2 regions of the Sphingomonas ginsenosidivorax genome follow, and region 1 is predicted to be linked to the other one. Evidence: riboswitches for the same ligand, from Rfam matches in the RefSeq annotation. Region 1 holds a riboswitch; the other holds the start of a gene.

Region 1 (4,388 bases):
TCGACGGGTTCGCGATGACGCCGGCGATGATCGCCGCACTCGCCGCGGGGATCGCCGCGGAGGCAGACCTGATCGTCGCCGAGGGAGCGATGGGACTGTACGACGGGCTGGCGAGCGGAGCGGCGACCGGGGCGACGGCGGATATCGCGGCGATGCTGGGGTGGCCGGTGCTGCTGGTGCTCGATGCGTCGGGGGCGGCGCAGTCGCTGGCGGCGGTTGCGCACGGGCTGGCGAGCTTTCCGGGGGCGCCGCCGGTGATGGGGGCGATCGTCAACCGCTGTGCGAGCCCCCGGCACCGGCGGATGATCGAAGCGGGATTCGCGCGGACCTCGGTGCCGCTGCTGGGGTTCGTGCCGACCGACACGCGGCTGGAGATGCCGTCGCGGCACCTGGGGCTGGTGCAGGCGGGAGAGACGGCGGACCTGGACGCGCGGATCGAGGCGATGGCGGATTGCGTGGCGGCGCATGTCGATCTGGATGCGGTCGTGGCGGGGGCTGGGTCGTTGGCTGGACCCGACCAACGTTCGTCATCCCCGCGGAGGCGGGGATCCATAAACTCCAACGTTGCGCTGCCTGCCTTAAGGGTGGCCAGTCTGGATCCCCGCCTCCGCGGGGATGACGAGAGAGTGGATGGGGCGCCGCCCTTCCTCCGCCCGCCGGGCGAGCGGATCGCGATAGCGCGGGATGCGGCGTTTGCGTTTCTGTATCCGCATCTGCTCGACGGCTGGCGGCGGGCTGGGGCGGAGATGCTGTGGTTCTCGCCATTGGCAGACGAGGCACCGCCGGAAGACGCCGATGCATGCTGGCTGCCGGGCGGGTATCCCGAACTGCATGCCGGGCGGCTGGCGGGAAACGCGCGGTTCCTCGGCGGACTGCGGCGGTTCGCCCAGACGCGCCCGGTGCATGGCGAGTGCGGGGGCTATATGGTTTTAGGGCAGTCGCTGACAGATGCCGATGGCATACGCCACGCGATGGCGGAGCTGTTGCCGGTCGAGACGAGTTTCACGCAGCGCAAGCTCAACCTCGGCTATCGCCATGTGACGTGGCGCGAGGCAACGTCCTTTGCCGAAGCCGGTCAGACGCATCGCGGGCACGAATTCCACTATGCGACCGTCACCGGGGGTGCGCCGGGGAACCTCGCCGAGATGGCGGATGGCGAGGGCAATCCCTTGCCGCCGGCGGGCCACCGCGCCGGCCACGTCAGCGGATCCTTCTTCCACCTGATCGCCTGATTGACGCGGATCGGGGGCGGCCCTAGCACGCGGGGGCGTAAGGTTCCCCGGCGACGGGGATGAAAAGGGAACGGGAAAACCCCGGCTGCCCCTGCAACTGTAAGCGGCGAGTCGCCGTGCCACATGCCATTGGGACTTTCGGGTCCTGAGAAGGCGGTACGAATCGACACTGACCCGCTAGCCAGGAGACCTGCCTGACGCGGTCGTCTTTCGTCCGGCCAGGGTGCGCCGAACGGACGGGGAAAACCCGCGTGACGACATCGCCGACCTGCGCTTCGCAGGAGGAGGTGTTGTGCTTCCTCCTTCGTGGCTCGGGTCCCGAAGTCATGAAGGGGTACCCGTGAAGACATTTATACTCGCCAGCCTGTTCCTATCCACCTCCGCGTTCGCGCAAGAGGCGCCGAAGCCCGACGCTGCCGCCGACAGCGGCGCCGACGCGATCGTCGTGACCGCAACGCGCGCGCCGACCAGTATCGACCGTGTTGCCGCATCGGTGACGGTGCTCGACAAGGCTGCGATCGACCGCAACCAGGATCTGACCGTCGCCGACCTGCTGTTGCGCACCCCGGGCGTCAGCCTGTCGCGCAACGGCGGCTACGGCACCAACACGAGCCTGCGGATCCGCGGCGCGGAGACCGACCAGACCGTGGTGGTGATCGACGGCGTGAAGCTCAACGACCCGTCGTCGGCGGGTGGTGGCTACAACTTCGCCAACCTGCTGGTCGGCGATGCTAGCCGGATCGAGGTGCTGCGCGGGCCCCAGTCGATCCTGTGGGGCAGCCAGGCGATCGGCGGCGTCGTCAACATCGTCACGCCGCTGCCGACGCGCGACCTGGAGGGCAGTTTCGATGTCGAATCGGGGTCGCGGCAGACGGTCAGCGCGCGTGCCGGGATCGGCGGGCGGACCGGGCCGCTGGCGTGGCGGATCGGCGGGCAGAGCTTCACGACCGACGGCATCTCGGTGATCGCGCCGGCGTTCGGCGGACGCGAGAAGGACGGCTATACCAACCGCAGCGTGACGGGGCGCGCGGTGCTCGACATCGCGCAGGGCATCAGCGCCGATGTCCGCGGCTATTATTCGAGCGGGCGCGCCGATCTCGATTCGACCATCGCGGACACCGCCGACTACACGCTCAACCGCGAGTTCGTCGGCTATGCGGGATTGAACATCGACCTGTTCGACGCACGACTGCGCAACCGCGTCGCCTATGGCTATACCGACACCGACCGCGACAATTACGGGCCGGCGCGCGCACGGCAGAAGTCGTTCGACGCCGCGGGGCGCAACCAGCGGCTCGAATATCAGGGCAGTTTCGCGATCGCCAGGGGCTGGGACGCGACGTTCGGGGTCGAGAACGAGCGGTCGCGCTTCCGCAGCGTGTCGCCGTCCGCCTCGCTCGCGGTGCCGATCCCGGCGCCGGCGCGGGGGAAGGCCGAGATCACCGGCGTCTACGGGCAGGTGAGCGGCGAGATCGTCCAGGGGCTGACGCTGACCGGTGGCGTCCGCAACGACGATCACAGCCGCTACGGGTCGAAGACGCTGGTCTCCGGCGGTGGCGTCTGGGTGCTGCCGACCGGCACCGTGCTGCGCGGCAACTACAGCGAGGGGTTCAAGGCGCCGACCCTGTACCAGCTCTATTCCGAATATGGGAACCAGGCGCTGGCGCCCGAACAGGCGCATGGCTGGGAAGCGGGCGCCGAGCAGCGGTTCCTGGGCGGCAAGGTCGCGCTGGGCGGGACATATTTCGAGCGACGCACGACCGATCAGATCATCTTTTCGAGCTGCCCGGCGCGGCCGACGGTGGCGGCGAACCCGCTCTGTTTCCAGCCGGGGACAACGACGGCACGCTCGGGTTTCTACCAGAATATCGCGCGCGCGTTCGCACGCGGGATCGAAGCAGTCGGTCGCGCGGAGATCGGGCGGGTGAGCCTCGAGTCCAACTATAGCTGGACGGTGTCGGAGGATCGCTCGACGGGCGCGACCTTCGGCAACTGGCTGCCGCGCAGGCCTCGGCATGCGGCCAATGCGTCGGCGACCTATACGCTGCCGGGCGGGGCATCGCTGGGCGCGGCGGTGCGCTGGTCGGGGATGACGTACGACAATGCGGCGAACACGACGCGGCTCGACGACTATACGCTGGTCGACCTTCGCGCCGAGCTGCCGCTGTCGCCCGAGGTCCGGCTGTTCGCGCGGACCGAGAACCTCTTCGACGAGCATTACCAGACCGCGTACCGCTACGGCACGCTGGGCCGCAGTATCTATGCCGGCCTGCGGGGGCGGTTCTGATGGGGGGCAGCATGACACGCGCAACAACCAGCTGGATCCTGTTGCTGACGATCGCGAGCACCGCGACGACGTTGGTGTTCGCATGTGCGACGCCGTTCCCCGCGCTTGCGGCGCTGGCAGCGGTGCATATGCGGCGCAGCGACGGCGTGCTGCTGATGATCGCGGCGTGGGTCGCGAGCCAGGCGGTCGGGTTCTGCGTGCTCGGCTATCCGATGGATGCGTCGACGTTCGCGTGGGGGGCGTCGATCGGGGTTGCCGCAATCGCCGGCGTGATCGCGGCAAGCGCGGCCGCCACGGGGAGTCCGGCGGTGCGGCTCGTCCTCGCCTATGTCGCGGCGTTCGTGGCGTTCAAGCTGGCGATCTTGCTCGCGTCGCTCGCGCTCGGCGGGGTCGGCACCGCATTGTCGGTCGAGATCATGACGCGGCAGTTCGTGCGCAACGGGGCGATCCTGATCGGGTTACTGGCGCTGTATCACGTCCTGACCGCGGTCGGCGTGCCCGCGCCGCGACGGCGGGTGTTCGCATGACGCTGCTCCCGGTCACCGATGGCCCGGCGGTCGTCGCATGCAACACGTGCCGCTTCTCCGCCGAGGCGCGCGACGATGCGCAGGGCGTGCGCGGCGGGGCGCGGATGGTCGAGGCGTTGCGTGCGGTGCAGGCGAGCGACGATGCCTATGCCCGCGTCGCGGTGCAGGAGATGCCGTGCCTGTTCGCGTGCCAGGACTTCTGCACCGTGCACCTGCGCGGTGCGGGCAAGGTCGGCTATGTCCTCGGCCGGTTCTCGCCGGGCGAGGACGCCGCGCGCGCGATCCTGGAGTATGCGCGGCTCTATGCGGAGAGCGAGATGGGGCAGGTGCCGTTCAAGCAAT
Region 2 (4,388 bases), 340 kb from region 1:
TGACCTCGTCGATGGGCGCGGATGCCCGGTCCCGCTTCCTCTATCCGCGCACCAAGGGCGAACTCGAACAGGCGGTCGAACGCCTCGGTTTCCGGTCGCTGACGCTGGTGCGCCCCGGCTTCCTCGGTGGCGACCGCGCCGAGCACCGCCCGCTGGAAAGCGTCCTGGGTTCGCTGCTGCGGATCGCCGGCCCCGTCCTGCCGCCCGCCGCGCGCATCAGCCCCGCGGCGACGGTTGCCGAACTCTTGGTCGAAGCGGCGTTGAACGGGGCGCCGGGCTGCCACGTCGTCACGGCCCGGATGATCGCGCTCGCCGCGGGTTGATACGACCGGCGCCGTCAGCGGGCCGCGTGCAGCGTGATGCGCGTCATTTCGGATGGCCGTCCCAGGCGAAGCGCGAAACCGGGCCACAGGCCGGTGCCGTTGCTGACATAGAGCGTCATCCCACCCACCGCATACCGCCCCGACACGTATCCCGCATTGCCGCGGGCGACGAGCCGGTCCAGCCCGACGATCATGCCGCCATGCGTGTGGCCGGACAGCTGCAGCGCCACCCCCCGCGCGGCCGCACGACCCGCCGCGCGGGGCTGGTGATCCATCAGGACGATCGGCACATCCGCCGGCGCGCCCGCCAGCGCCGCCGTCAGGTCCCGCCCGGCCTGTCCGTGCGCCGGCGCCGAGAGGTCGGTGACACCGGCCAGCACGATCCGCGCGTCACCCCGCGTCAGCAGGACATGGGTGTTGGGCAGCATGCGCATCCCGAGCGCCGCGAGATGGCGCATCCATGCGGCGTAATCGAAGAAATATTCGTGGTTGCCGGGAATGGCATACACCCCGTCCGGCGCGCGCAGGTCTTGCAGCGGCGCGACATCCCGGCGGCGCATCGCGACGGAGCCGTCGATGAAGTCGCCCGTGACAACGACCAAGTCGACGTCCGACGCATTGGCGCGATCGACCACCGCCCGCGCCCAGGGCGCCGGGAACAGCCGGCTGATGTGCAGGTCGGTCAGTTGCAGCAGCCGATAGCCCTCGAACGCCGGCGGCAGTCCCTGGATCTCGACCGCGATGTCCTTGACCGGTGGCACGCGCATCGCATTGGCGACCCCGATCGCGGAGAGCAGCGCGGCGACGCCTGCGATCGCATAGCGGACGCTGTCGGGCACACCGACAGACCCCCGCCGCGCCAGCATCGCCGCGAGCGTGCCCAGATCGACCAGGATCTGCAGCACGAACAGGATGACGATCGCACCGAAGGCCCAGTTGAACGCGATCACGATCGCGCGCGGGAATTCGGGGGCGAACACCGAACCCGACGAGAGCCGGCTCCAGAAATGATATTGCGACACCGCGAGCAACAGCAGCGCGATCGCCCCCTTGCTCCATAGCGGCAACGACAGCGGCCATAGCCAGCGCGCGATCAGGAGCAGGCTCGGCACCGCAAAAACGAGATGGAAGATGATCATTCTCCGTCTGCCCGGGGATACCGCGGCACGCTCGCGGTCCCCGATCGTGTCGGGCCCCTACCACGCAGCTGATCCCGGCGGATATCCCCGTCGCGATCCCCCTCTTGAAATCCGACCCTCTTTAAATCCGATTGGCCGCCGCACCGCTTTGCGCTACGGCCCGGCCTCGGATCGCGGTGAGCCCCGTGGTCCGGATGATTGCGCCGGTGCCTCGAAAGAGGCTTAATTGCGGAATGCGGTGCGGACGGCTTGCCTGTCCAACGCCGCGGCTGTCCCTGCAACTGTAAGCGGATAGCGAGATATGCATGTTCGACGGTCGCGTCGGACAGCCACTGGGCCCCACGGCCTGGGAAGGCGCGTATCGAGCATCGACCCGCGAGCCAGGAGACCTGCCGGCGCTGTCGCTCATGCTGTGGTCCAGGGGATGGCCAGGGCACGGACATCGTTCCGTTCGAGCGACGAACGTGCGGCAGGGGCCGCAGGCGGGGCGAGACAGTCGGGCGAACGCGTCCGTTCGACTGGCCGGTCCCCGACGTTCGCGCATGCGAGAACGGCCCCAGTCGCGTCGTCGGACGACGCGGGGGGACTTGTTCGTGAAGACTGTTTTGACATCGCTGCTGGCGCTTGCCGCCGCTTCTGCCGCCGCCACCCCTGCTTTCGCGCAGAGCGACCCGACCCTGCCGACGCTCGATAGCGAGGGCAACGCGATCGTCGTCACCGCGTCGCGCTCGGGCGGCGCGACGCAGGTCCGCGACCTGCCTGCCTCGGTAACGCTGATCGACACCGACGCGCTGCAGCAACGCCAGACGCGGGTCCTGTCCGACGTGCTGCGCGACGTTCCCGGCGTCGCGGTCAACCGCGCGGGCGCGATCGGCGGCATGACTCAGGTCCGCATCCGCGGCAGCGAGAGCAACCACGTCCTCGTCCTGATCGACGGCATCGAGGCATCCGACCCGTATAATGGCGAGTTCGACTTCGGCACGCTGATCGCCGACGAAGCCGCCAGGGTCGAGGTGCTGCGCGGCCAGCAATCCGCGCTCTACGGATCGGACGCGATCGGCGGCGTCATCCAGTACATCACGCTGACCGGCCGCGAGGCGCCGGGCCTTTCGCTCCGCGCCGAGGGCGGGTCGTTCGGCACCGCGTCGGGCGCCGCGCGCATCGCCGGCGCCAGCGACACGGTCGACTATGCGCTGTCGAGCTCGCTCTACCGCACCGACGGCACGCCCACCGCACGCGGCGGCACCCGCGACATCGGCTCGACCAGCATCGGCGCCAGCGCCAAGGCGAGCTGGACCCCCTCGCCCATCTTCAAGCTGACCGGTGTCGGCCGCTACAGCTACACCGATGCGCAGACCAACAATTCGGCGCTCGACGGCCCGCTGTTCGGCTACATCGTCGACAGCCCCGGCGTGCATTTCCGCAACGACGCCTTTTACGGCCTCGCCCGTGCCGAGCTCACGCTCGCCGACGGCCGCTGGACCACCGCGCTGACCGGCCAGTTCGCCGACACCACGCGCAAGAGCTACACCGCGGCCGGGCTCGACTTCGGCGACAAGGGACAGCGCTACAAGGGTTCGTTCGAGAGCAGCTACCGGCTCGACACGGGCAAGCTCGTCAGCCGCATCACCGGCGCGGCCGATTTCGAACGCGAACAGTTCCGCAACACCACGCCGTCCGAGTTCGCCTTCCAGGGCCGCCGCTCGACCGAGAACTGGGGGTTCGTCGGCCAGTATGAAGGCACGATCGACGCGCTGACCGTGGGCGCATCGCTGCGCCGCGACGACAATAACCGCTTCGCCGACACCACCACCTACCGCCTTCAGGCCGGCTACCGCCTGCCCTTCGGCCTGCGCGCACGCGGCGCGTACGGCACGGGCGTCAAGAACCCGGGCTATTTCGAGCTCTTCGGCTATTCCGACGGCCGCTACATCGGCAACCCGAACCTCAAACCCGAAAAGTCCAAGGGCTGGGAGGCCGGCGTCGACCAGGAGATCGGCACCCGCGCGACGATCGGCGCGACCTATTTCGACAGCAAGCTCGAGAACGAGATCTACACCACCTACCCCGCGCCCGACTTCGTCGCGACGCCCGACAATCGCGATACGCTCTCGCGCCAGCACGGCGTCGAGGTGTTCGCCTCCGCGCGGCCGATCGACCAGCTCCGCTTCGACCTCGCCTATACCTGGCTGCACGCACGCGAGGACGGCGCGATCGAGGTGCGCCGCCCGAAGCACGTCGCCAGCGTCAACACGACGGTATTCAGCCGGGACAAGCGCTTCTCGACCACGCTGACGGTGCGGTACAACGGGCGGCAGGCCGACGTCGCGTACACGGATCCGAGCTACGTCCCGGTCCGCGTGTCGCTGCAGGAATATGTCCTGGTCAACCTCGCCGCCGACTACAAGCTGACCGATCGCCTGTCGGTGTTCGGCCGGATCGAGAACCTGGCGAACGAGGATTACGAGGAGGTGTTCAGCTTCGCGACGCCGGGGCGCGCCGCCTATGGCGGGATCCGCGCCAACTTCTGATCACCGTCCCTCGACAACAAAGGAGAAGGTTCGTGAAAATTCCGACCACCGTCGTCACCGGCTTCCTAGGCGCCGGCAAGACCACGCTGATCCGCCACCTGCTGCAGAACGCCAAGGGCCGCCGGCTCGCGCTGATCGTCAACGAATTCGGTGACGTCGGCGTCGATGGCGAGCTGCTGAAGGGCTGCAACGACGCCGCCTGCCCCGAGGACGATATCGTCGAGCTCGCAAACGGCTGCATCTGCTGCACCGTCGCCGACGATTTCCTGCCGACGATGATGACGCTGCTCGACCGCCCCAACCCGCCCGAGCACATCATCATCGAGACCTCGGGCCTCGCGCTGCCGAAACCGCTGATCAAGGCATTCCAGTGGCCAGACATCCGCACGCGCGCG

The links. A riboswitch is a leader RNA that binds a small molecule or an ion and turns the genes downstream of it on or off. The one in region 1 is predicted to bind cobalamin.
Region 2: linked by a shared signal. The riboswitch ahead of FSB78_RS09455 (TonB-dependent receptor plug domain-containing protein) and the one ahead of FSB78_RS10910 (TonB-dependent receptor plug domain-containing protein) in region 1 are both predicted to bind cobalamin.

What each region holds. Positions count from the first base shown of each region.
Region 1 is NZ_VOQR01000001.1:2,435,557-2,439,944, reverse strand. Features, by position in the region: gene FSB78_RS10915 (cobyrinic acid a,c-diamide synthase CobB) at 1-1,232, shown strand, start outside; cobalamin riboswitch at 1,256-1,444, shown strand; gene FSB78_RS10910 (TonB-dependent receptor plug domain-containing protein) at 1,573-3,519, shown strand; gene FSB78_RS10905 (hypothetical protein) at 3,531-4,046, shown strand; gene FSB78_RS10900 (DUF1636 domain-containing protein) at 4,043-4,388, shown strand, end outside.
Region 2 is NZ_VOQR01000001.1:2,091,630-2,096,017, forward strand. Features, by position in the region: gene FSB78_RS09445 (Rossmann-fold NAD(P)-binding domain-containing protein) at 1-323, shown strand, start outside; gene FSB78_RS09450 (metallophosphoesterase) at 338-1,462, opposite strand; cobalamin riboswitch at 1,650-1,873, shown strand; gene FSB78_RS09455 (TonB-dependent receptor plug domain-containing protein) at 2,056-3,993, shown strand; gene cobW (cobalamin biosynthesis protein CobW) at 4,026-4,388, shown strand, end outside.